Regions from separate parts of the Weizmannia acidilactici genome, predicted to be linked through region 3. Evidence: riboswitches for the same ligand, from Rfam matches in the RefSeq annotation. Region 3 holds a riboswitch; each other region holds the start of a gene.
What was found. Region 3 has a riboswitch for S-adenosylmethionine ahead of GBH70_RS13150 (assimilatory sulfite reductase (NADPH) flavoprotein subunit). Riboswitches for the same ligand answer to the same signal wherever they lie in the genome.

Region 1: another riboswitch for S-adenosylmethionine. It lies ahead of GBH70_RS10300 (LLM class flavin-dependent oxidoreductase); the one in region 3 lies ahead of GBH70_RS13150 (assimilatory sulfite reductase (NADPH) flavoprotein subunit).
Region 2: another riboswitch for S-adenosylmethionine. It lies ahead of GBH70_RS14065 (methionine biosynthesis PLP-dependent protein); the one in region 3 lies ahead of GBH70_RS13150 (assimilatory sulfite reductase (NADPH) flavoprotein subunit).
Region 4: another riboswitch for S-adenosylmethionine. It lies ahead of GBH70_RS10230 (methionine ABC transporter ATP-binding protein); the one in region 3 lies ahead of GBH70_RS13150 (assimilatory sulfite reductase (NADPH) flavoprotein subunit).

The regions. Positions count from the first base shown of each region.
Region 1 covers NZ_BKZR01000025.1:18,695-24,578, forward strand. Annotated here, with positions in the region: gene GBH70_RS10280 (ABC transporter ATP-binding protein) at 1-572, shown strand, start outside; gene GBH70_RS10285 (ABC transporter ATP-binding protein) at 569-2,434, shown strand; partial or broken gene GBH70_RS17205 (universal stress protein) at 2,767-2,875, opposite strand; partial or broken gene GBH70_RS10295 (LysR substrate-binding domain-containing protein) at 2,897-3,271, shown strand; SAM riboswitch class I at 3,355-3,460, shown strand; gene GBH70_RS10300 (LLM class flavin-dependent oxidoreductase) at 3,532-4,557, shown strand; gene GBH70_RS10305 (ATP-grasp domain-containing protein) at 4,587-5,534, shown strand; gene GBH70_RS10310 (DUF1646 family protein) at 5,689-5,884, opposite strand, start outside.
Region 2 covers NZ_BKZR01000046.1:17,137-23,020, forward strand. Annotated here, with positions in the region: gene GBH70_RS14055 (CDP-glycerol glycerophosphotransferase family protein) at 1-1,601, shown strand, start outside; gene metC (cystathionine beta-lyase) at 1,800-2,972, opposite strand; gene GBH70_RS14065 (methionine biosynthesis PLP-dependent protein) at 2,969-4,084, opposite strand; SAM riboswitch class I at 4,169-4,288, opposite strand; gene GBH70_RS14070 (KdsC family phosphatase) at 4,371-4,895, opposite strand; gene GBH70_RS14075 (KpsF/GutQ family sugar-phosphate isomerase) at 4,899-5,882, opposite strand.
Region 3 covers NZ_BKZR01000039.1:18,905-24,788, forward strand. Annotated here, with positions in the region: gene GBH70_RS13120 (hypothetical protein) at 1-260, opposite strand, end outside; gene GBH70_RS13125 (MOSC domain-containing protein) at 740-1,387, shown strand; partial or broken gene GBH70_RS13130 (GNAT family N-acetyltransferase) at 1,408-1,819, shown strand; partial or broken gene GBH70_RS13135 (alpha/beta hydrolase) at 1,854-2,500, shown strand; partial or broken gene GBH70_RS13140 (GNAT family N-acetyltransferase) at 2,966-3,440, opposite strand; gene GBH70_RS13145 (nuclear transport factor 2 family protein) at 4,076-4,441, shown strand; SAM riboswitch class I at 4,566-4,666, shown strand; gene GBH70_RS13150 (assimilatory sulfite reductase (NADPH) flavoprotein subunit) at 4,866-5,884, shown strand, end outside.
Region 4 covers NZ_BKZR01000025.1:5,095-10,978, reverse strand. Annotated here, with positions in the region: gene GBH70_RS10245 (sensor histidine kinase) at 1-1,213, opposite strand, end outside; gene GBH70_RS10240 (MetQ/NlpA family ABC transporter substrate-binding protein) at 1,399-2,241, opposite strand; gene GBH70_RS10235 (methionine ABC transporter permease) at 2,316-2,978, opposite strand; gene GBH70_RS10230 (methionine ABC transporter ATP-binding protein) at 2,968-4,008, opposite strand; SAM riboswitch class I at 4,081-4,188, opposite strand; gene GBH70_RS10225 (ABC transporter ATP-binding protein) at 4,279-5,058, opposite strand; gene GBH70_RS10220 (hypothetical protein) at 5,186-5,749, opposite strand; gene GBH70_RS10215 (ParM/StbA family protein) at 5,761-5,884, opposite strand, start outside.

The sequences.
Region 1 (5,884 bases), on a different contig from region 3:
CAGAAGGCAGGATTTTAATCGACGGGACAGATATCCGCGAGATGAAGCAGGAAGATTTGCGTAAAAAAATCGGGTTTGTTCCGCAAAAAGCGGTTCTGTTCTCGGGCACGATCGCGGAAAATATTCGCTACGGCAATCAGCAGGCAACAGATGCCGAAGTGGAGCACGCCGCAGAAGTTGCGCAGGCCGCCTCTTTTATAAAAGAAATGCCGGACGGGTTCCAATCAGTGATTTCCCAGGGTGGCACGAACGTTTCCGGCGGGCAGAAGCAGCGCCTGTCGATTGCCAGAGCGCTCGTGAGAAAAGCGGAATTTTATTTGTTTGATGACAGCTTTTCGGCGCTCGATTTTAAAACGGATGCCGCTTTGCGCAGGGCGCTCAAAAAGGAGACGGGAGAATCTTGCGTTTTGATCGTGGCACAACGGGTGAGTACGGTAATGGATGCGGATCGGATTATTGTGCTTGATGAAGGGAAAATTGCCGGGATCGGGACGCACCGCGAACTGCTGGAAACTTGCGGCGTTTACCGCGAAATTGTTTCATCCCAACTGGCAGAGGAGGAATATGCATGAGCGGGGAAACGAAACAAACGCCTCCTGTAAGAAGGGGCCCGGGCGGCCACATGATGGCAGGCATGCCTGCGGAAAAGGCGAAAGATTTTAAAGGTACGCTCAAACGGCTTTTAACGTATTTAAAACCGCAATGGCTGCGGCTTGTGACGGTGCTTTTTACGGCAATTTTAAGCGTCATTTTTACGATTGTCGGGCCGAAAATTATGGGGAAGGCGACAACAAAACTGTTTGAGGGTATGGTCATGAAAATGAAAGGCGTTCCGGGTGCCTATATTGATTTTGATTATATCGGCAAAATTCTTATTTGGCTGGTCGGGTTTTATGTGATCAGCTCGGTCTTTAGTTTTATTCAGCAATATGTGATGGCTGGTGTTGCGCAAAAAACGGTGTACCAGCTGCGTAAAGATGTCGAAGAAAAGCTGGCGCGGCTGCCGCTGAAATATTATGACGCCCGTCAGCACGGGGAAATTTTAAGCCGCGTCATCAATGATGTTGATAATATCAGTTCGACGCTGCAGCAAAGTTTGACGCAGCTGATCACATCGCTTGTGACGATTATCGGTGTCATTGTAATGATGCTATCGATCAGCCCGCTCATGACGCTGATTGTGTTGCTGACGATCCCGCTCAGCATCTTGGCGACGGCGTTTGTGGCGAAGCAATCGCAAAAACATTTTATCAGGCAGCAGCGGGCGCTCGGAGCGGTCAACGGCCATGTTGAGGAAATGTACACGGGCCACCAAATTATCCGCGCTTTCGGCCATGAAGAAAAAACGATTCGCAAATTTGAAGAACTGAATGATAAGCTGTATGAATCAGGCTGGAAGGCGCAATTTATTTCCGGGACAATGATGCCGCTAATGAATTTTGTCAACAATATCGGCTATATGTTTGTCGCTGTTGCCGGTGGCATTCTTGTCACAAAAAACAAGATTGAAGTCGGCGATGTGCAGGCGTTTATCCAGTATTCGCGGCAGTTCTCACAGCCGATTACACAAACGGCCAACATTGCGAATATCATCCAGTCGACGATTGCTTCTGCAGAACGCGTATTTGAAATTTTGGACGAATCGGAAGAAGTGCCGGATGCAAAAGATGCGAAAATACTTGCCCGTCCAAAAGGCGATGTCGTTTTCGACCATGTCCGCTTCGGCTATAAAAACGGCGAGCCGGTCATCGGCAATATGAATATTAATGTCAAGGCCGGCCAGATGGTGGCAATCGTCGGGCCGACCGGTGCAGGGAAAACGACACTGATCAATCTGCTGATGCGGTTTTATGAACTGGACGGCGGCAAAATTACCATTGATGGGATCGATATCCGCGATCTTAAGCGGGATAATTTGCGGACGACATTCGGGATGGTGCTTCAGGATACGTGGCTGTTTAACGGCACGATCCGCGACAATATCGCTTACGGCCGTGAAAATGCTACGGAAGAGGAAATCATCCGGGCAGCAAAAGCGGCGCATGCCGACCATTTTATCCGCGTGCTGCCGGACGGCTATGATACGGTGCTCAATGAAGAAGCAACAAATATTTCCCAAGGGCAGAAGCAGCTTTTGACTATTGCCCGCGCGATTCTCGCCGACCCTGCAATTTTGGTTTTGGATGAAGCAACAAGCAGCGTTGATACGAGAACGGAAGCCGCAATCCAAAAGGCGATGGCCCACCTGATGAAAGGGCGCACGAGTTTTGTTATCGCCCACAGGCTGTCGACGATCCGCGATGCCGATTTGATACTTGTGATGAACCACGGCGATGTGATCGAACAGGGTACCCACCAGTCCCTGCTTGAAAAAGGCGGCTTTTACGCTGATCTTTATTACAGCCAGTTTGCGGCAGGAAGGCAGATTGGTTAAAAAGTTACTTCAGGATATAATGAAAACGGGGCTGTCCCAAAAGTTGGTTAACTGACTTAGGGACATCCCTTTTTCATGCAATGTAAAAATTATCAGAGATTGTTGATGATCGCGAAATTCACTCGCTTTCCTCACGCGTCGTGAGCCTCCTCGCTCGTCCCTCAAGCGCACTGGGTCTCTTCTTGCTCGCTTTTCCCGCAGGAGTCTCGTGAATTTTGCGATCATTATCAAACTACTTTTCAGTGCTTTGGGACAGCCCCTTTTAGTCTGAAAAACAGCATAAACGAACATGCATCGCCGGGCTGTCTTTCTTTAAAATCAGAATCTGATGATTTAATCATCAATACAGGAATGTCTGAATGTTGGACAACGTAATGGCTGACGCTGCCAAGGAATTCCTTAATGCCGCTTCATCCCCTGCTTCCCATGGATGATCAGGTCGCATTATAGGAAGAATTATATTTAATCGTACCGGCAAACCACCGTCTGGCCGGGATCGAGGAAATAGATTTAATAGAGGTGGCAGACGAACCGTTTATTCTTTTTAAGGATGACACTGCACTTCGAGAGGTCATTGATAAACTATGCGTTGAGGCGGGTTTCGAACCAAAGGTGGCCTTTGAAGGATTGGAGGAACGAACTGTCGCAGATCTTGTTGGAGCTGGTTTAGGTGTAGCGCTTATTCCGTTTATCCCCGATGTGAATGAAAGTAAAATCTCAGTCATACGGGTACGAAATCTCCAATGCTCCCGCAGAATTTACATGGTGTGGAAAGCGGAAGGCTATATGTCCCCGGCAGTTACATCTTTTAAGAACTTTATCATTAAAAATCTGTAAATCGTTTTAAGCTGACGGATCATAAAGCGGTGTAGGATGACAAATTCAAAGTTTTGTAGTATGATTAATATGACAATTGAAAATTCTTATCAAGAGTGGCGGAGGGAATGGCCCAATGAAGCCCGGCAACCGCAGATGTCTATCTGAAAGGTGCTAATTCCAGCAGGATTGATTCCTGAAAGATAAGAGGCGTTTGATTGAAAACTTCTTCTTATCGGGGAAGTTTTTTTTCATACATACACAAAGGAGAGGAACAACAGATGAAATACGGCTTTTGGCTGCCGATTTTTGGCGGATGGCTGCGGAATGTTGAGGATGAAAACATGCTGCCGACGTTTGATTACGCGAAAACAGTGACCCAGTCTGCTGAAAAATGGGGATATGACACGACTTTAATCGCAGAACTCTACTTAAATGACATAAAGGGACCTGAAAGCGATTCGCTCGAAGCATGGTCGACGGCTGCTGCACTCGCAGCTGTTACGGAAAAAATCGAAATTATGGCAGCAGTCCGCCCCGGTTTCCACAATCCGGCCGTTACCGCAAAAATGGCGGCAAACATTGACCGCATCAGCAACGGCCGCTTTACCTTAAATGTTGTTTCAGCATGGTGGGAAGGCGAAGCGAAGCAGTACGGCGGCATTTTCACCGCCCATGATGAGCGCTATGACATGACGGAAGAATTTGTGGATGTGCTGAAAGGAATGTGGACAGAAGAGACGTTTTCGTATGACGGCCGTTTTTACAAAATTGAAAATGCGCATCTTGCGCCAAAACCGGTGCAAAAGCCGTATCCGCGTCTTTATGCGGGTGGGGAAAGCGAGCGTGGCAAGCAGGCAATTGTGAACGGTTGTGATGCTTACGTGATGCACGGCGGCACGGTGGAAGAACTGCGCGCCAAAATTGCGGACATGAAAAAGCGACGTGAAGCGGCAGGCAAAAAACCGTTTGAATCGTTCGGCATGGCGGCTTATGTGATTTGCCGCGATACGGAAGAAGAAGCGCAGGCGGAACTGGCCCGGATTACGGATGTAAAGGAAACGAGCGGGTATGCCGGCTACAAAGATTTTGTCAGCAAATCGCAACTTGAGCAGCAAGTAAAATTGTATGATTATTCCGTCTCCAACCGCGGGTTGCGGCCGAATTTAATTGGCACGCCCGAGCAGATTGCTTCCCGCATCAAGGAATTTGAAGATGCCGGTGTTGATTTGCTGTTGTTGCAGTTTTCCCCGCAACTGGAAGAGATGGAACGTTTTTCAAAACAAGTCATGCCGTTATTGGAATAAACAAAAACTGGAAAATAGGAGGAAACTGCGTGGCTAAGATTTATGTTTTGCATGAAAATCAGGAATGGACGGACCATTTGGTAAAGAGGTTCGAAGAATTGGGCCTGCCTTATGAGCTTTGGTTCTTGGATGAAGGGACGGTGGATCTGACTTCGGAGCCGCCGGAAGGGATTTTTTTCAGCCGGATGAGCGCTTCCTCACACACGAGGGAACATACCTATGCCCCTGAACTGACATCGGCCGTTTTGGCTTGGCTCGAGCGACACGGGCGCCGGGTCATCAACGGTAGCAGCGCGCTCCGGCTTGAAGTGAGCAAAGTGAACCAGTATATGGAACTGGAGAAATACGGGATCCGCACGCCGAAAACGATTGCCGCGGTCGGAAAGAAACAAATGATCAAAGCCGCAGAAAAACTTGGGGCCTCTGCTTTTATCACGAAACATAACCGCGCGGGCAAAGGACTCGGCGTCCAGCTTTTTCATTCGGTTGATGCGCTCAAGGAGTATGTTGAAAGTGATGTGTTTGAAGAACCGCGGGACGGCGTGACACTTGTGCAGGAATACATTGAATCACCGGAGCATTACATTACCCGCTGCGAATTCATCGGCGGAAAATTTGTGTACGCGGTCCGGGTGGATACGTCGGGAGGTTTTGAACTCTGCCCTGCCGATGCCTGCCAAATCGGCGGCCTGTTCTGCCCTGCCGGCGAGGAAACGGAACAAAAACCGAAGTTCCAAATTATTGACGATTTTAACGAGCCGATTATTCAAAAATACGAAGAACTACTGCGCGGCAACGGGATCAAGGTTGCGGGCATTGAGTTTATCCGCAATGCGGACGGCGAAATTTTTACGTACGACATCAATACGAATACAAATTATAATTCCGATGCCGAAGCGGCTGCGGGAAAATACGGCATGCTTGAATTGGCCAAGTTTTTGCGGGCGGAACTGGAAAATGTTTATGTGCAAAACTAAAAGAAAGGTCCCCCGAAAACTGGGCACATGGCTTTTGGGGAACCCTTTGTGTCTATAAAGGATTCAATGTAGTTTTAAAATTGGTGTATTGTTTTTCCTTAGTCGGTTGAAGGACAAAACTAACGATGCCGTCCCATAAATTGTCCTTCATACCTTACACCAACAAAATCACTACAAAATAAACCGCCATGGCAACAAGGCCGATCGGGAGCCCGAATCTGGCCCATTCCCGGCTTGTGATCCGCAGTTTTCCGGCGGAGATGATATTCGGGATATTGCCCGGCACGAGCATCCCGCCGCTGATCAGCAGTCCGAGTAAAATGGCCTGGACGGTTCTATTCGCCATTTTC
Region 2 (5,884 bases), on a different contig from region 3:
AAGATCTCGTCAGGAAAAGGCTCGTCCTGATTGACGGGAAAAATAATAAAATTTATATTCCTTTATCCGATGTGTATATCGGCGAAATCGACGGCTCCCTTCCGGATGATGTAAAAGAACAGTACTACTGGGCGGGTTTTAAAGGGGAAGTCAATTTTTCTACAATCACGTCCAAAAACATGCCGCTTCCGGAGTCCGTATATAAAACCTATATTGATATAGACGCGCATGTCTCAGGCGTAAAAAGATATGTGAAACGGTATCCGCTCGGCAATATCGAACATTTTCTCGATCAAAAATTTTATACGGCCAAAATGGAATATTTCTCTGCACGGAAAGAATTGAAATATAATTTATTGGCCACTTACGATAAAGCGGAAAAAACGCTGAAAATTGAATCGACCAAGCTGAAAGACCTGGACCCGTCCGAGTACAATCTCGAAAAAATGAAAAAAGGCAGCATTTTTTACCGTTTCATGCGGTCAGTCGGATTCCGGACTTTATATAAAATTTTCAAACTGCTCCCACTAAAGGAAAAGAAAATCTTGTTTGCATCCGACAGCCGGGAAGACTTGAGCGGGAATTTTAAATTCGTATTTGATGAAATGGTCCGGCGCGGCCTCGAATTCGATTATCATTTTATGCTGAAAAAAGGGATCGCAGCGGAAAAATCGTACAAAGACATCGTCAAGCTCGCCTACCATTTGGCAACGTCCAAGTTCATCCTGCTGGACGACTTTTATCCGATGGTCTATCCGCTCAAGATCCGCAAAAATGCCGAGCTTGTGCAATTATGGCATGCGGTCGGCGCGTTTAAAACGTTTGGCTTCAGCCGGCTCGGGCGCCCGGGCGGACCATCGCCGAAATCGAAAAACCATCGCAATTACACGAAGGCGATTGTCAGCTCGCATAATATTGCCAAACATTATGCGGAAGGGTTCGGCATTGACATTGAGAAAGTCATCCCGACCGGCATCCCGCGGACCGATGTCTTTTTCGATAAGGCTTACCAGGAACAGGTAAAAACTTCGCTGTATGAGGAATATCCGTTTTTGAAAGATAAAAAAGTCATCATGTTTGCCCCAACATTCAGGGGAAACGGCCAACAGTCCGCCCATTTCCCGATGGAAGTGCTGAATTTGGACAAGCTTTACCATGAATTGAAGGATGAGTATGTCTTTTTATTTAAGATCCATCCGTTCGTGAAAAATGATTTTAGCATTCCGTACCAGTACAGCGACTTTTTCTATGACTTTTCGTCCTACCGTGAAATCAATGACCTGCTGTTTGTAACGGATATTTTGATTACCGACTACTCATCGGTTTGCTTCGAATTTGCTTTATTGAACAAACCTATGTTGTTTTTTGCCTTCGATGTGGAAGAATATGTGCGGAAGCGAGATTTCTACTACGATTACAAATCCTTTATCCCAGGCCCGCTGATCCGAAATACGGACGAAATGATTGAAACGATCAAAAAGGAACAATTCGATATTCATAAAATCAAACCGTTCGTCCAATACTTCTTCGACGACACAGACGGCAAATCCAGCGCCAGGGTTGTCGATCAAATTATTTTGAAGGAAAACTGGGAAGAGTAAAGTTGAGGGCTTGTCCGAGATGGTTGGGCAACCTTTTTATTGATGCTGCATTAATTAGACAGTTGGCGGCTTTGCGGGCTCCATTTTGTCTTGTTAGCCTTTTTATTTAGACAATTTACGGCCCCACTGGCTTCCTTTTGTCCTTTTAAAAAAATCAAAAAGGGGGCCCAGCCGTCAGCAGCCCCCCTTTTTTGATTGTCATTTCACAGCTGCCCCCTCCCGTACATAAGCAAATGCCTGTTCAAAGTCGGCAATGAGATCATCTGGGTTCTCGAGCCCGACCGACAAGCGCAGCAGGCTGTCGGCAATACCGCGTTTTCTCCGATCTTCAGACGGCATTGCGGCATGGGACATTTTCGCCGGGTAAGACAGGATCGATTCCACCGCTCCGAGGCTGACGGCAAAAACCGGAATTTTTACATGCTTGGTAAATGCCCGGAGCGCTTCTTCATTTTCCAGCTCAAACGACAGCACCGCGCCCGGCCCATCCGCCTGCCGCTTTTGCAGGTCATGCTGCGGATGATGCTCCAGTTCCGGGAAATGCACTTTGCGCACGAGCGGATGCGCATCCAAATAATGCGCGATTTGGATGGCCGACTGCTGCGACTGCTTAAGCCTTACATGCAATGTTTTCAACCCCCGCAGGACAAGCCACGCATCCTGGACGCCGAGCACCGCCCCGAATGAATTTTGCAAGAAACCAAGCCTTGCAGCCAATGCTTCGTCTTTCACAACGGCAAGCCCGGCGACAACATCGCTGTGCCCCGACAAAAATTTCGTCGCGCTGTGCAAGACGATATCCGCCCCGAGTTCGAGCGGCCTTTGCAAAGCAGGCGTTAAAAACGTATTATCCACGTACGTCAACGCGCCGATTTCTTTAGCGATTCCGCTTACCTTCCTGATGTCGGTCACTTTTAGCAGCGGGTTCGACGGGGTCTCCACATAAAAAGCTTTTGTATTAGGGCGGACAGCCTGCCGTACTTCTTCCAAATTGGTCATGTCGACAAACGTATGCTCAATGCCGAGCCGGGACAAGACTTCCGTCACCATCCGGAACGTGCCGCCGTACACATCTTCGGTAATGACGACATGATCACCCGCCGAAAGCAGCAGGAAGGCCGTCGAAATCGCGGCCATGCCGGAAGAAAATGCAAAGCCTCTCACGCCCCCCTCAAGTTCCGCGATCACATCTTCAAGCGCCTCCCTTGTCGGATTGAGCGAACGGCTGTAATCGTATTTCCCGAAATGATCCACATCGAACTGGTGGTAAGTCGAAGCATGCTGGATCGGCACGCTTACTGCTCCGGTTGCCGGGTCGATTTTATGGCTGTTATGTAAAAGCTTTGTTTGAAAAGAATAAGCGTTTGTCATCGCACTTGCACCCCTTCATGGATTTTGGCAAAAGCTTTTTCAATATCTGCGATTAAATCGCGCACATCTTCAATCCCGACCGAAAAGCGGAGCAGCCGGTTGTCAACGCCCGATTGGATCCGTTTTTCTTCCGGAATGTCGGCATGCGTCTGCGTTGCCGGGTAGGTGATAAAACTTTCCGTCCCGCCGAGGCTTTCCGCAAACGTGATCAAAGACAGGCCCCTTAAGAACGGATCAACCCATGCCTCATCCTTGATCCGGAAAGACAGCATCCCGCCTCTCCCCGGATAAAGCACATCGTCCACATCCGGATGCCCGTTCAGAAATTCCGCTACAGCTTTTGCATTTTTTTCATGCTTTTCCATCCTTAAAGCCAATGTTTTCATGCCGCGCATTAAAAGCCACGAGTCAAACGGGCTGAGCGTGGCGCCGGCGCCGTTATGGTAAAGGGCGAGTTGTTCGCAAATCTCTTCCCCTTTTGCGACAATCAGGCCGGCAAGCACATCGTTATGCCCGCCCAAATATTTTGTCGCGCTGTGGATGACAATGTCTGCGCCAAGTTTGATCGGCTGCTGCAAAAGAGGGGTATAAAAGGTATTGTCAACAATCAGCAAAATCCCGTATTTTTTGGCGATTTCAGCAACCGCGGCAATATCGGTCTGCTGCATGAGGGGATTGGTCGGAGTTTCGAGAAAAATGGCTCTTGTTTTCGGGGTGATTTCCTTCTCTATATTTTCCGGATGGCAAGTGTTTACATACTTACAACACAACCCCCATTTTTTATAGCCCTGCTCGAGCAAGCGGTATGTACCGCCGTATAAATCATCACTCACAATCCATTCATCGCCGGATTGGAATAAAGACAAAACGGTGAAAATCGCAGCCATGCCGGAACTGCAGGCAAATCCCCGGTCTCCCCCTTCCAGATCCGCAATCGTTTCTTCGAGCAATTGCCTTGTCGGATTGCCGGTGCGGGAGTAGTCATATCCGGTCGACTGCCCGATCCCTTCATGGCGGTAAGCGGTAGAAAAATATACAGGAGGGTTGACGGCGCCTGTCCTGTCTTCGCTGCGGTTTCCGATCTGTGCAAGTTTCGTTTCCGTATGGTACATGCTTGACACTCCTTCAAATGGTAAATAAAAAAGCCTTCTCCAATAAGAAGAAGACTTTTGCTTTTTATTAACACTCAGCCGTTCTTCTTATCTTTCAAGTTATGGTTCCATAACTTGCTGGACTTAGCACCTTTTCAATGTACATGCGCATTGAAGGTTGCTGAGGCTTCATTGGGCCATTCCCTCCACCTCTCTTGATAAGAACTATAATATTTATACTTTTCATTAAAATTATACCATTTTTTTGGATTCGTCAAGCTTTTTTATGAAAAAATTTTCTTTTGTCTTACTGTTTTAACTCCACTTTTTCGTATAAAAAATGCAGGGCGAGTTTTTCATAATCATACTGCCTGGACAAAATCAAATCGATGACTTCGCGGACTGCACCTTCCCCGCCGTTTTTTTCTGTGACATAATCAGCTTCCTGTTTGACCCATTTGGCCGCATTCCTTGGTGCGCACGAAAAACCGGCTTCACGCATGATCATAAGGTCGTTCAAATCATCGCCGATATAACAGGTTTCATCAAAAGACAGGCCGAACCGCGAAACAAGTTCCGTAAAAACGGTGAACTTGTCGCGGATCCCCTGGTGCACTTCATCAATCCCGAGTTCTTTTGCCCGGCGGCTGACAATGCCCGATTTACGCCCTGTAATGATGGCGAACCGGATACCGGCCGATTTTGCCAGCGTGATGCCCAACCCGTCCATGCTGTGGAACGCTTTCCATTCCTGCCCGTCTTCCTCCATGATGAGACGCCCGTCCGTCAGCACGCCGTCCACGTCCATTACAATGCATTTGATCTTCGCCATCCGCTATAGCCCCAGCCTCGTCAAATCCTGGATACGGAGCATTGCAACCGGTTTCTTCCCTGCCTTTACAACCGGAAGCACATTGAACGCGCGATCTTCCATGATCCGCAACGCTTCCGTCGCCAGCTGGCGGTCGCTGACAGAAACAGGATACTTTGTATACAGATCCGCCACTTTTTTATCGAGCACTTCATGTCCTTTCATCAGTTCACGCCGGATATCGCCATCCGTCAAAATCCCGATCAGCCGGCCTTCATCATCGATGACCGAAACCGCACCCGCACCCGCTTCCGTCATTATGAAAAGCGCATCTTTTATGCCCGTGTCGAGCGCAACAACAGGATTGACTTTTTTCCTCCTGACGACATGCCCGACCGTCAAAAGCAGGCGCCTGCCCAATGAGCCGCCGGGATGGAAAAGGGCAAAATTTTCCGGCGTGAACTCCCTCGCTTTAAGAAGGGCAATGGCGATTGCGTCCCCTAAAGCAAGCGTCGCTGTCGTGCTCGAAGTCGGTGCCAGGCCGAGCGGGCATGCTTCTTCGATCTCGCCGATGTCAACTACGAGATTCGAGCGCCGCGCCAGCGTCGATTTCCTCGAGCCGACAATCGCAATCATTTTTGCCCCAATCCTTTTAATGGAAGGGATGATGTTGAGGATTTCGGATGTCTCGCCGCTGTTGGAGATGGCAATGACGACATCGTTTTTCGTAATTTTACCAAGGTCGCCATGGAGCGCTTCCCCAGGGTGGAGGAAAAAAGCCGGGGTGCCGGTGCTCGCAAAGGTGGAAGCGAGTTTCCGCCCGATGATACCCGATTTGCCCATGCCGGTAAAAACGACTTTGTTTTCGCACGCCAAAATCATTTCAATTACTTCATTGATCCGGAAATTGATGCGGTCTTTCAGCTTTAAAATTTCATTGGCTTCTGTTTCCAGGACTTCGCGGATGCTTTCAACATAATTCACGCTTTGTTTCAAGTCTCTTAACATGT
Region 3 (5,884 bases):
GATTCTTTTAAAATATAGATGGCTATTAAATAACCGGAGCTTTCTTGTTTATTTGCTTTCGTTTTACCGCCGCCGGTAAAACTGATCATTTTCCCTTTTTGATTTTCAGTCATAAATACAGTTTGGTGGGAATCGGCCAGCACTTGATTCCAAAGTGTTATTTTTTCCTCGTATGTCAGGGTGTCCAGGCAGGCATCAGGCACGATCCCTTTGTAAGTCGTTTTCCACGCATCCACATGCACTTTCGCAATCCCTTCCACCTTTTGGTGCAGCTTTTCTAAATTTCATATCATCCTCCGGTTCATCGTATCTTAATTAAATTTTAGCATTATAAATTCACAAAAAAGTAAAATTTGACAGGGGATGGTGATGTTCAATCATAACATTGATGGTCAACTATACGTAGAATTTCTGCAGCAACATCATAAGGAAGCGTTATTTAATCTGATTGACAGACAGGTGAAATGCGACTGGCATTCAGGGACTGCATGATTTCGCACCAAGACAAGAACAGCGGAACATCCAGTTAAAAGAAGTATTGGAAACATTACCATTTGATATCGAAAACCATGTGGAAGATAAAAATGAATATATGAGGGCGGTTGATGAAAAAGTGAAATATTCGTGTTTAAATTAAGGGATCCCGTTCCATTTTCATATTCTTTTTTCAATTGTTTATCAAACCGGATTTCCGTTATGGTAAAATTTAGACAAACAGTTTAAAAAGGAGCGATGATGAATGGCAAAGGGCGTTGTCGTTTCGGTAAATGTTGGCAAACCGCAGCCACTGCCGTATAAAAAGAAAGTTGTGCAGAGCGGGATTTTTAAAGCACCGCAGGACGGCCCGGTTTTTTTAGCAAAAATCAATTTTGAGGGCGACGAGCAGGCGGATATCGTCCATCACGGAGGCGAAGACAAGGCGGTCTGTGTCTATATTGCTGACCATTTTCCTGTATGGGAAAAAAAGTTCAACCGCACGTTTGAACCCGGGGCGTTCGGCGAAAATATTACACTTTCCGGGCTGACGGAAGCGGATATACATATCGGGGATGTTTTTCAAATGGGGGAAGCGGTTGTACAAGTGTCCCAGCCGCGTGAACCGTGCTATAAAATTGCGGCAAGATACGAATTGGATCGTTTTCCGGCTGATATCATAGAAACCGGCTATACCGGCTTTTACATGCGCGTCTTGAAAGAAGGCTTTGTCCAAAAAAATGATCGGTTCATTTTGCTGGAAAAAGGGGAAAAGCAGCTTTCCATTTTGTATCTCAATCAAATCAGATATCATGATAAGACGAATTATGCTGCGATGGCGGAAATTTTAAGCGTAGAAGCGCTGGCCGAAGCTTGGCGGAAGCCGTTTCGGAAATTATTGTATCAACAATAAGTGGAGAGGAAAACGATCTGTTGGACATTAAAATTCTTGATGATTTTTCACAGGCAAATTTGGATGAAATGGTAGAAATCTATCAATCTGTCGGCTGGAATAATCATACGAAAGCGATCATTACACAGGTTTTTCAAGCAATGTGACTGCATTGGCGTCGGAGCAGGATTGTCGGTTTTGGCCGGGCACTGTCAGACTGCGTTTTTAATGCTGCCATTTACGATGTCGTCGTACACCGCGATTTTCAAGGCCGCGGCGTCGCAAGGTACATCATGGAATATTTGCTTCGTGAACTGCGCGGTGTTTCCTGCGTCCATTTGATCTCCACCATCGGGAAATGAAGCATTTTACCGAAAATTTGGCTTTAAAAAAATTAAAACCGGTATGGCGCATTATCTTCGTGAAAGCTTGGCGGACGAGTATTTGGAATAACCTTACATGAAAGGGGAGAAAGCACATCCAAATTATGGCCGAAAATAAAGTTTTACACACGGGTCATCCAATCCGCTATACGCATGCCAAAACAGATTCTGATCGGATTTGCTTCATGTTCTCCGGCGACGGGTATACATACGAAAAACCGCTCCTTTACTATGCTACGATGGTGATGTTGGAAAACCGTATCGATGTTGTCCAGATCCATTACGCGTATGAAGCCGATCTGCTGAAAAAGCCGCTTGAGGACGTTACGGAAACGCTTATGGCTGACATTGATACGGTGATCGAAGAAGTGCTCCAAAACGGGGAATATCAAGATAGTGTTTTTCTCGGAAAGTCGCTCGGGACGATTTCCATCGCGAATGCACTGATGAAAAGGCAGGGTTTTTCCGGTTCGAAAATTTTGCTTACACCGCTGTTAAATATTGTACCGGTTTTTGAATCGCTTTTGAAAAGCGGACATGCCGGCCTGCTCGTGATCGGGGATCAGGACCTGCATTTTGATATTGACAAAATTGAACAGCTGCGCCAAACCCGTTTTCAAATCGAAGTGATCCCGAACGGCAACCATTCTTTGGAAATCGGCGAATTTGATACGCCAGCGTCCATTTCTGCTTGGCCAATATAATGGAAAAAATAAAAGAAGCAGTGCATGAAGCATGCATTGCTTCTTGAAGGCGGCTAAATGTACTTTTCTAAAATGATTTTGGCTCTTTCGTCCAAATTGTAGGCAGTTGTTTAAGCGAAAAATATTTTAGGTGTAAGCTCTCGCCGTCTTCCATGGCCAATTCGCCTGTGGCCCCTTCAGCGATCTAAACGCCGATGACATTGTTATTTCATCTCTGTTTGGATACCGGAAATATAATTCTTTTCCGGGCAACAGATCAACAAACCGAAAAGATGCTTTCGCGCAGGCCGGTTTCCTCATACAATGCGCGGGCTTTCCGTTTCTTCAAAACTTTCACCTATTTCCATCGCACCCGCCCGGAAACTCCATTCTTTTGTATCGGAGCGGAACTGGAATAACATCTCGCGCTTTTCGTTCATGACAATGACGGTTGAGCCGGCGAAAATAATTGGTATGCTTACAATAAATTTTCTGGATTCTTTTACATATTCAGCCGTGATTGCCCACTCTTTCTAAAGTTTTTTTACCAACAGTATTTCATCCCGGATCGGTATTCTGTTGTCTGCAATAAGCGGGATCCCCGGCTTTCTTTTTCTTGCCTCTTCACCGGCATTTATAAACAATTGGCCAACCTGTAACCCTTTTTTTGGTAAAACTTCAGCGCATGCAAATTATCATTCGTTGTGATCAGTTTGATTTGCGAACATGATTTTTCTTTTTCCGCTTTTTCAACTTCCTTCAGGAGGGCGGATCCGACTCCTTTGTCTTCCACGATACTGTCCAGTGAGATCATCTCGCATTCGTTTTCTCTTATTATATAAGTAACTAAACCAATCATCTTGTTATCTTCGCTGACTGCGGCAAAACCATCCAGTTTGTCACATTTATATATGCCGCTTGAAATCACCATTTCCGAGCATCCCAATGTTTGGTAAAAAATGCACTTACAACAGCTTCCGGCATATCGCTTTTTGGAATGACATTCATTTTCCCACCCCATTATTTTTATAGCTTTAAGTTATTTTGATATTCCATTTCCCAACCGCTTTGCGGCAGGGGCTTTATCGGCAGCATGGTGCCCAGGAGCGCGATAACTGCACATCCAATAAAAATATAGCATATGGAATCTTACCTGTTGATGATCGCGAAATTTACGAGACTCCTGCGGGATAAGCGAGCAAGAAGAGCCCCCTCGTGCTAAGGTACGAGCGAGGAGGCTAGCGATGCGTGTGAAAAGCGGAAAGTGCGTGAATTTCTCGATCATCAACATTCTTCGATAAAAAAGGACCCCTAAGTCTGTTTACCGATTTTTGGGCCAGCCACGTTAGAGGAAAATTTTCCCGAAGAAATGGTTTTAAGAAGCTTTGTCAGGACCGTTCGAGCAAAATAAAACTCCTGAAACAGTCCTTAGAAGCTTTATAAAGACCATTTGAGTAACATTTCTGCTTAAAAGGGGCTTTTGGGCCGGCACCGGTAATGATGGCGGGAAGGCCGCGCCCGTTCCCGTGGGGTATAAACATCTTCCCATTAAATATTACCGAACTCTCAACAAAATTAAAAATGCCAACTGTATTTTTGCACATTATTTGGTACAATTATTAAAAAATGCGAGATGAATAAACATGGTTAATCAACTTTCATTAAAAGAACACTTAGAGCAGCTAGAAGAAAAATTATTACAGCCGGAAGTCCGGGGATCACGGGAAGAACTAAAAAAATTGCTTGCCGACAATTTTTTCGAGATCGGCAGTTCCGGAAAAATTTTATACAAAAACGAGGAAATCGGGGAAGAGGGAATCGGAAAGGTGGAAATGGTTTTGAGTGATTTTGAAATCCATCCCTTGTCCGAAGAAATTGTACTTGTGACTTACCATATTTTTAATAAAGAAAACGGGCAGCATTCCCTGCGCAGCTCGATATGGAAGCATACAGAAGGCAAGTGGAAGATGCGTTTCCACCAAGGAACGAAGACGGGTGATTCAAACTGACCATCCGAACCGCGGAACACAACATTTATAAGACAATTTCCAAATATGTTTTCGAAAAATAATTGACTATTGGGCAAATTAACTATATAATAGTTTTCAATGATTTCTAAATAATTTTTATTACTTCTTATCAAGAGAGGTGGAGGGAAGGGCCCTTTGAAACCTCGGCAACAGGTTGAAAAACACTGTGCCAATTCCTGCAGACATTTGTCTGAAAGATAAGAATAGTTGAATCGCGTGGATCGCAACTCTTCTTATCTTTCGGTAAGAAGGGTTTTTTAGTGGGATAGGCACAAAAACAAGGAGGTAGCTGTTACTGCAAATCCAAGTAAACATCCCTGTCTATTTGGATTAAGAATCGATAGATAACACAAACATACATATAAGGCATTGCGATAAAACAAGTTTGTGTGAGGTGGAAATCTTGCCATTAAGCGTACAAAACAGCCCATTTAGTAAAGAACAGGCAGAACAATTGAACCGATTGCTGGAAACCTTATCGGATCAGCAAAAATTGTGGTTGAGCGGTTATTTAACTTATCCGCTCGCTGAACAAGCGGCGAATGATACAGGTTCCGTTGCAGTTGCGGAAAAAACAGTGCAGCTTGCTACGAAAGAAGTTACGGTTCTTTACGGTTCAGAGACCGGAAATGCCCAGTCCCTTGCCGAAGAATTTTCCGCTAAGTTGAAAGAAAAACAGTTCAAAGTATCTTTTTCACCGTTGGATGCTGTAAAACCGAGAGATTTAAAGAATGCCAAACACCTGTTGATCATCACAAGCACTCAGGGAGAAGGGGATCCGCCGGACAACGCCTTATCTTTTTATGAATTGATCCACAGCAGAAAAGCCCCGAAACTGGATGGAGTCAAGTTTTCTGTATTGGCACTCGGGGACCAGTCTTATGAATTTTTCTGCAAAACCGGAAAAGATATCGACAAAAAATTGGAAGAGTTGGGCGGAGAACGGTTTTATCCGCGTGTTGATTGCGATGTCGATTATGAGGAATCGGCAGCGGAGTGGTTTGAAGGCGTTACAGGCGTGCTGGAGGCGTCCGAAAGCCTGTATCCAGCAGGCGGAGAGACTGCAGGGGCAGCTCCAAAAGCGCAGGAAACCGCTTTTTCAAAATCCAATCCATTCCATGCGGAAGTACTTGAAAATATCAATTTAAACTGGGAAGGTTCGAATAAAGAGACACATCATCTTGAATTGTCGCTTGAAGGATCAAACTTCACGTTTGAACCTGGGGACAGCATAGGGATCTATCCGGAAAATGAACCGGAACTGGTTGACCGGCTGATCCAAAAGCTGAACTGGAACCCTGAGGAACCGGTCACGATCAATAAAAAAGGCGATGTCCTGCCGATAAGGGAAGCTTTGCTTTACCACTATGAAATTACGAGATTAACAAAACCACTGCTCCAGCAGGCGGGAACGCTTTTCGA
Region 4 (5,884 bases), on a different contig from region 3:
CCGTCCGGACAAGGCAGGTAATGGTGTTGATCGCATTGAAAAAGAAATGCGGATGGACCTGGGCCTGGAGCGCCTTAATTTCCGCATCTTTTAACAACTTTCTCTGCAGTTCCGCCTCCGCCAGTTCAAGCTGGTTTGAAAAAAGCTTGCTTAAGCCCTCGGCAAGCTCCTGTTCAACCGAACTTAACTGTCCAGCTGTTTTAAAGTACAGCTTTAATGTGCCCACCACTTGCTCACGGACTAAAAGCGGCAGAACAATGGCCGCCTGGAGCGGACACCCTTCATGCGTGCACTGGATTTCCCGGTTCGATGTTGCAACCATGATTTTTCCCTGTTCAAGCACTTTTTCCGTCAATTTCGTCGACATGCTCTGCAGCGGAATATGGTGGTCAGACGCTGCCCCGACATGTGCCAGCACCTTCTCGCGGTCCGTAATCGCCACCGCATCGGCTGATGTACGTTTTAGGATGATCTCCGCCGCCTTTTTGCACGATTCGGTGTTCAGCCCCTTCCTGAAATGGGCAAGCGTTTCCTGGGCAATCTGCAGCGCCCTGTGCGTCTGCCACGCCCTTGTCCGCTCTTCTTCAAGCAAAATCGTTTGGATAATCAAAATGAAAACGAACGTCCCGAACCCGTTAATCGTAATCATCGGCACCGCAATCAACCGGACGAGTTCAAGCGCATCTTCGTACGGTTTTGCAACCGACAAAATAATTGCCATTTGCAGCATTTCCATCAGCATTCCGGCACAAACCGCCTGCAAAGCGGCATATTTTCCCCGCACATTGTACCGTTTGCCGAGCAGACCCATGAAAATGCCCGCAATGATGGTGGACAGGCTGCACGCAATATTTGTATAGCCGCCCAATGTTAACCGGTGGATGCCCGCGAAAACTCCTGCACCGATGCCGACAACAGGGCCGCCCATTAACCCGGCGATGCCGACGCCCATGATCCTCGTGTTGGCAATGGCGCTTTCGACCGACAAATGGCTATGCCCGAAAGCTTCCGAAATTTTTCCGTGTTCAATCACAATCCCGGTGTAATTGCTGATCATGCCGAAGATGCCAAAAATAAGGATAAGCACGAGCTTTTCTTTCCGCCCGTATTCCTGATGGATGATTTGCCGGAAAGTTTTTAGGCGTGACAACAAAAAAGCAGCAATGACAAGAATGCCGGCACGTTCCAGCATGATCGGCAAAAGCGCCGCCATAAAAGATTTCCCCCTTTTCATTTTTACTCCGCACATGTCGAAAACCCTTACTTCCATTATAAGAGATTCCTTGATTTTTAGAAAGTTGCAAATAGCAGAGTAAAATGGGAAGGGACTGTCCAAAAGTCGGTAGATTGACCAAAATGGGAAAAGCCCGGCTTTTCTATGCCGGGCTTTTCAGCGGATTAGTTTTGTTTATAGTCTTTTAAGTATGATACTGGTTTAACGACCGGTACGGCTGCACCTTTATAATGTTTTTTAATAAAATCTGTCACTTCTTTGGAATGGTAGATTTTTACGATTTCCTGCAAAGTTTTGTCGTTTTTATCTTTTGTACGGGCAGCAATGATATTAATGTATGCTTTATTGCTTGCATCTTCACGGAAGATAGAGTCATTTACCGGGCTCAAGCCTGCGTTGATCGCCATGTCGCAGTTGATGACGGCAGCTGCCGCATCATCCATGCCACGCGGCGTTTGGGCAGCGTCAACCGCAGTGATTTTCAAATGTTTCGGATTTGAAGCAATGTTTTCCAGGCCGCCTTTGCCTGTAAATCCTTTTTTCACCGTGATCAAACCGGCTTTTTGCAACAGCAATAATGCCCTGCCCAGGTTTGTCGGGTCTTTCGGAATGACGATTTGGTCTCCGTCTTTGATTTGGCTTACCTTTTTATATTTTTTCGAGTAAATGCCCATCGGCCAAATATTTGTTGTACCGATTGCAGAAAGCTTCAAGTTGCGCTGTTTAATAAAATCATCGAAATAAACAACCGTTTGGAATGCGTTAATGTCAATTTCCCCGTCGTTTAAAGCGAGGTTCGGCTGTACGTAATCATCAAAACGGACAATCTTAATATTGATGTTTTTCTTTTTCGCAAGTTTTTGGATCAATGTCCAAGTCGGCACTTCAGAAGTGGTTGTCCCCACTTTGATCGTCTTGGTGGTGGTGCTGCTACTTGAATTGTTCTTGGTTCCGCATCCTGCCAAAACAAGAATGAGGCCCAATAAAATAATGGCAAATTTTTTCATAGTGATAAATCCCCCTGAAAATATTTTTATTGAAAGGTGTAAACCTTATTCACAGTGGTCAATGCCATGCAAGCTTATTTTCTCCTAATCTTCCTGGATAAGAAATTCCCTAATGTCTGAACAAGCTGTACCAGGACGATCAGTGTAACAACCGTAATAATCATGACCCCTGTTTGGAACTGGTTGTAGCCGTACGTAATCGCCAAATCGCCGACCCCGCCAGCCCCGACAGCCCCTGCCATCGCGGATGCACCGATCAGTCCGATTGTCGCAATCGTTAAATTCAGGACAATGGATGCCAAAGCTTCCGGAAGCAAAAACCTCCAAATGATCTGCCAAGGCGTTGCCCCCATGGACTGGGCGAGTTCAATTGTGCCTTTATCGACCTCCAGGAGGGAGCTTTCAACAAGCCGCCCGATATAAAAAGCCGTATACAGGACAAGCGGGACGATTGCTGCCGTTGTTCCGATCGCCGTTCCGACAATAAGGCGGGTAAACGGGATGATCGCGACAACTAAAATGATAAAAGGAATAGATCTGAAAATATTGATAATGACGTTTAAAATATTGAAAATCCATTTATTTTCCAAAATCCCGTTTTCCCGGGTAATAACGAGAATGACGCCGACTGGAATCCCGATGATAATAGAAATGATTAAGGATACAATGACCATGTATAGTGTTTGGTTAATTGCCGTGAAAAATTCCGGCCAAAACCATGACCAATCAAATGCCATTTTGTTCCACCTCCCTGATGATCGCGTCATGTTCCCGAATGTACTGGATGGCACGCTCTATCTCTTCACGATCGCCTTTCAGCTCAACAAGCAGATTTCCGAAAGGAATGCCCTGGAGTTCGGTGATCATGCCGTGGAGCACATTCAAATCAACGGAAAAATGTTTCGCGGTATTTGACAAAAGCGGCACATTGGTGGATGCCCCTTTAAACAGAATCCGATAGATGCCGTGCGGGTTTTCCTTGCTGCTCTCATCAATCAGTTTTTGCACCGACTTCGGGATCGAGTCATTGAGAACCGTTTTGACGAAGCTTCTCGCAATCTGTGTTTTCGGTTCTGTAAAAATATCGATGACAGGACCCTGCTCGACAATTTTCCCACCATCCAGCACCGCTACTTTATCGCAAACATCGCGGATGACATTCATCTCATGCGTGATCATTAAAATGGTGATGCCGAGCTCGTCGCGGACTTTCCGCAAAAGATCGAGCACTGCTTCGGTTGTGTTCGGGTCAAGGGCCGACGTTGCTTCATCGCAGAGCAGGATGTCCGGATCGGTTGCCAATGCGCGCGCGATACCAACCCTTTGCTTTTGGCCGCCCGATAATTGTTCCGGATAATGGTTCATTCTGTCTTCCAAACCGACAAAAGATAATAACTCGGTCACTTTCGCTTTGATTTCTTCCTTCGGGCGGTGTTCAAGCACAAGCGGCATGGCCACGTTTTGGAAAATCGTCTTCGATTGGAGCAAGTTAAACTGCTGGAAAATCATCCCGATTTTTTTTCGCTGATTCCGCAGTTCTTTCGGTGAAAGGGCGAGAAGGTCAACCCCGTTAATCAGGACTTTTCCTGATGTCGGCCGTTCCAAAAGGTTCACGCATCTGATGAGCGTACTTTTTCCGGCACCGCTGTATCCGACTACGCCGAAAATTTCCCCTTTTTCAACGCGCAGGTTGATACCCTTTAAAGCCTCGACCTTTTTCTCCTTTCCTTTGCCATACACTTTATGAATATCATCTAATACCAGCATGTGAAAATCTCCTTTTGTAAGCTTCAGGCAAAAAAAAACCACTTTCATTCGAAAGAGGTTTGCCGTAAAAGTGACTTATCTTTCAGAATGAAACATTCTGCAGGAATTAGCACCTTTCAAAGCAGCTTTGAAGGTTGCTGGACGTCATTGGGCCTGTCCCTCAGTCTCTCTTGATAAGTTATTCATTTGTTATACTTTAAATATTAGTGGACGACTAGGGATTTGTCAATTCATATTTTATATTTTTTCTTTACATCATTTTTCCAAAAATCAAACGAGTTGAAATGAAGCCCGGTTCCCCCGCCATTCCACATGGATTTCATGTTCAAAGAAGCGGGAGAGCGATGTTTTTTCAATCATATCGGAAGTGTCCCCCTGTTGAAACACTTCCCCGCGCCTGAGCAGCAAAGTCTTTTGGAATACCGGCGAAATTTCCTCCGGATGGTGCGTTACGTAAATCAATGCCGGCCCGTTTGGATCACCAGCCAGCTCTTCAACGCTTTTCAGCAGGATTTCCCGGGCAAACAGATCCAGCCCGTTGCAAGGCTCGTCCAAAATCAGGATGCGCGGCTCCGCCATTAACGCGCGTGCAATCAGCAGTTTCTGCCTTTCCCCCTGCGAGCATTGTTCATACGGGCTGTCCGCAAGACCAACGCAATTTAATTTTTCCATCAGGTGGATGGCCTTGTCTTCGTCTTCTTTGGTAAATTCCTCATACAATCCAATTGAGGCATACTTCCCGCTGATGACGACATGGCGGGCAAGCTGGGTGCGCGGAATCCTTTCCTGAATCGACGAACTCACCCAGCCGATCGATTTTCTTAGCTCCGGCAGGCTTGTTTTTCCGAATGTCTGCCCGAGCACCCGGATGCTGCCGGTTGTCGGCCAGATATATCCGTTGATCATATTGAGCAAAGTCGTTTTTCCGGAACCGTTTAAACCAAGGACAGCCCAGTGTTCCCCTTTTTGGATGGTCCAGTTAATATCCGAAAGCAGTTTTTTGCCGTCCCGCATAAAACTTACCCCAGAAAGTTCAATGATGTTTTCCATCTTTGCCATCCCCTTTTTTTAATTTTCATTATAGTACTATTTCTTAAAATGAAAAGGGGCTACCCTTAAAGTCAATCATTGACTCTGGGGCGCCCTTTTTCATACAAGACAGCGTGGAAAACCCTTTTCATTTATTCATGCTGGCCAGAAAGTCTCCAAGCAGATCTTCCAGGTCCTCTTCTTTTTCCGGTTCTTCCGCGGCAGCCTGTTCCTGCACCGCCGTCCTCCAGTCGAAAGCATCGAGATCATCCTGTACCGTGCCGGGGGCAGCAGCGTTCGCTGTTTCCGTCTTATCCGGCGCCCCTATTTCCGGGAGGTCTTCCTGCAAATACAGGGCTTCGTCAATATTTGTCGATTTGCTTGCCAACGCGGCAAACAGCGACGTCACCCGTAGTGGATCCTGGATCAGCTGGTAGACGATGCTGCCCAACATCGCTTCCGAGTGTTCATGCTTGAGCCAGTCATGCTGGGCTTTCGACAGCTTCCGGGGAAGCGGGATCGTGATCGTTTCTTTTTCTTTTACCAGCGATTGGTTGATGCCTTGTACCACGTATTCGGCAATTTTTCTTGAAAAATTCCTTCTTTCTTTTTCTTTCAGCTTTTGGAGTTCCCTTAAAATATGGTCGGGTGTGTCCGAGGGGATCCGGAAAGCAATCGTCTGTCCCCTCTTCATCTCACTTTGTTTTTCCATGCCTTTTCACCTTATTTGGATTCGACAGGTTTCTTTCCTTTGTCTTCCGGTTTAATGTTTTTCCTCACATAATCCGAAATTAATTTGTAGTAGGCATTCGCCATCATCCAAATGCTTTCTTTTTCGTCTTCAAAG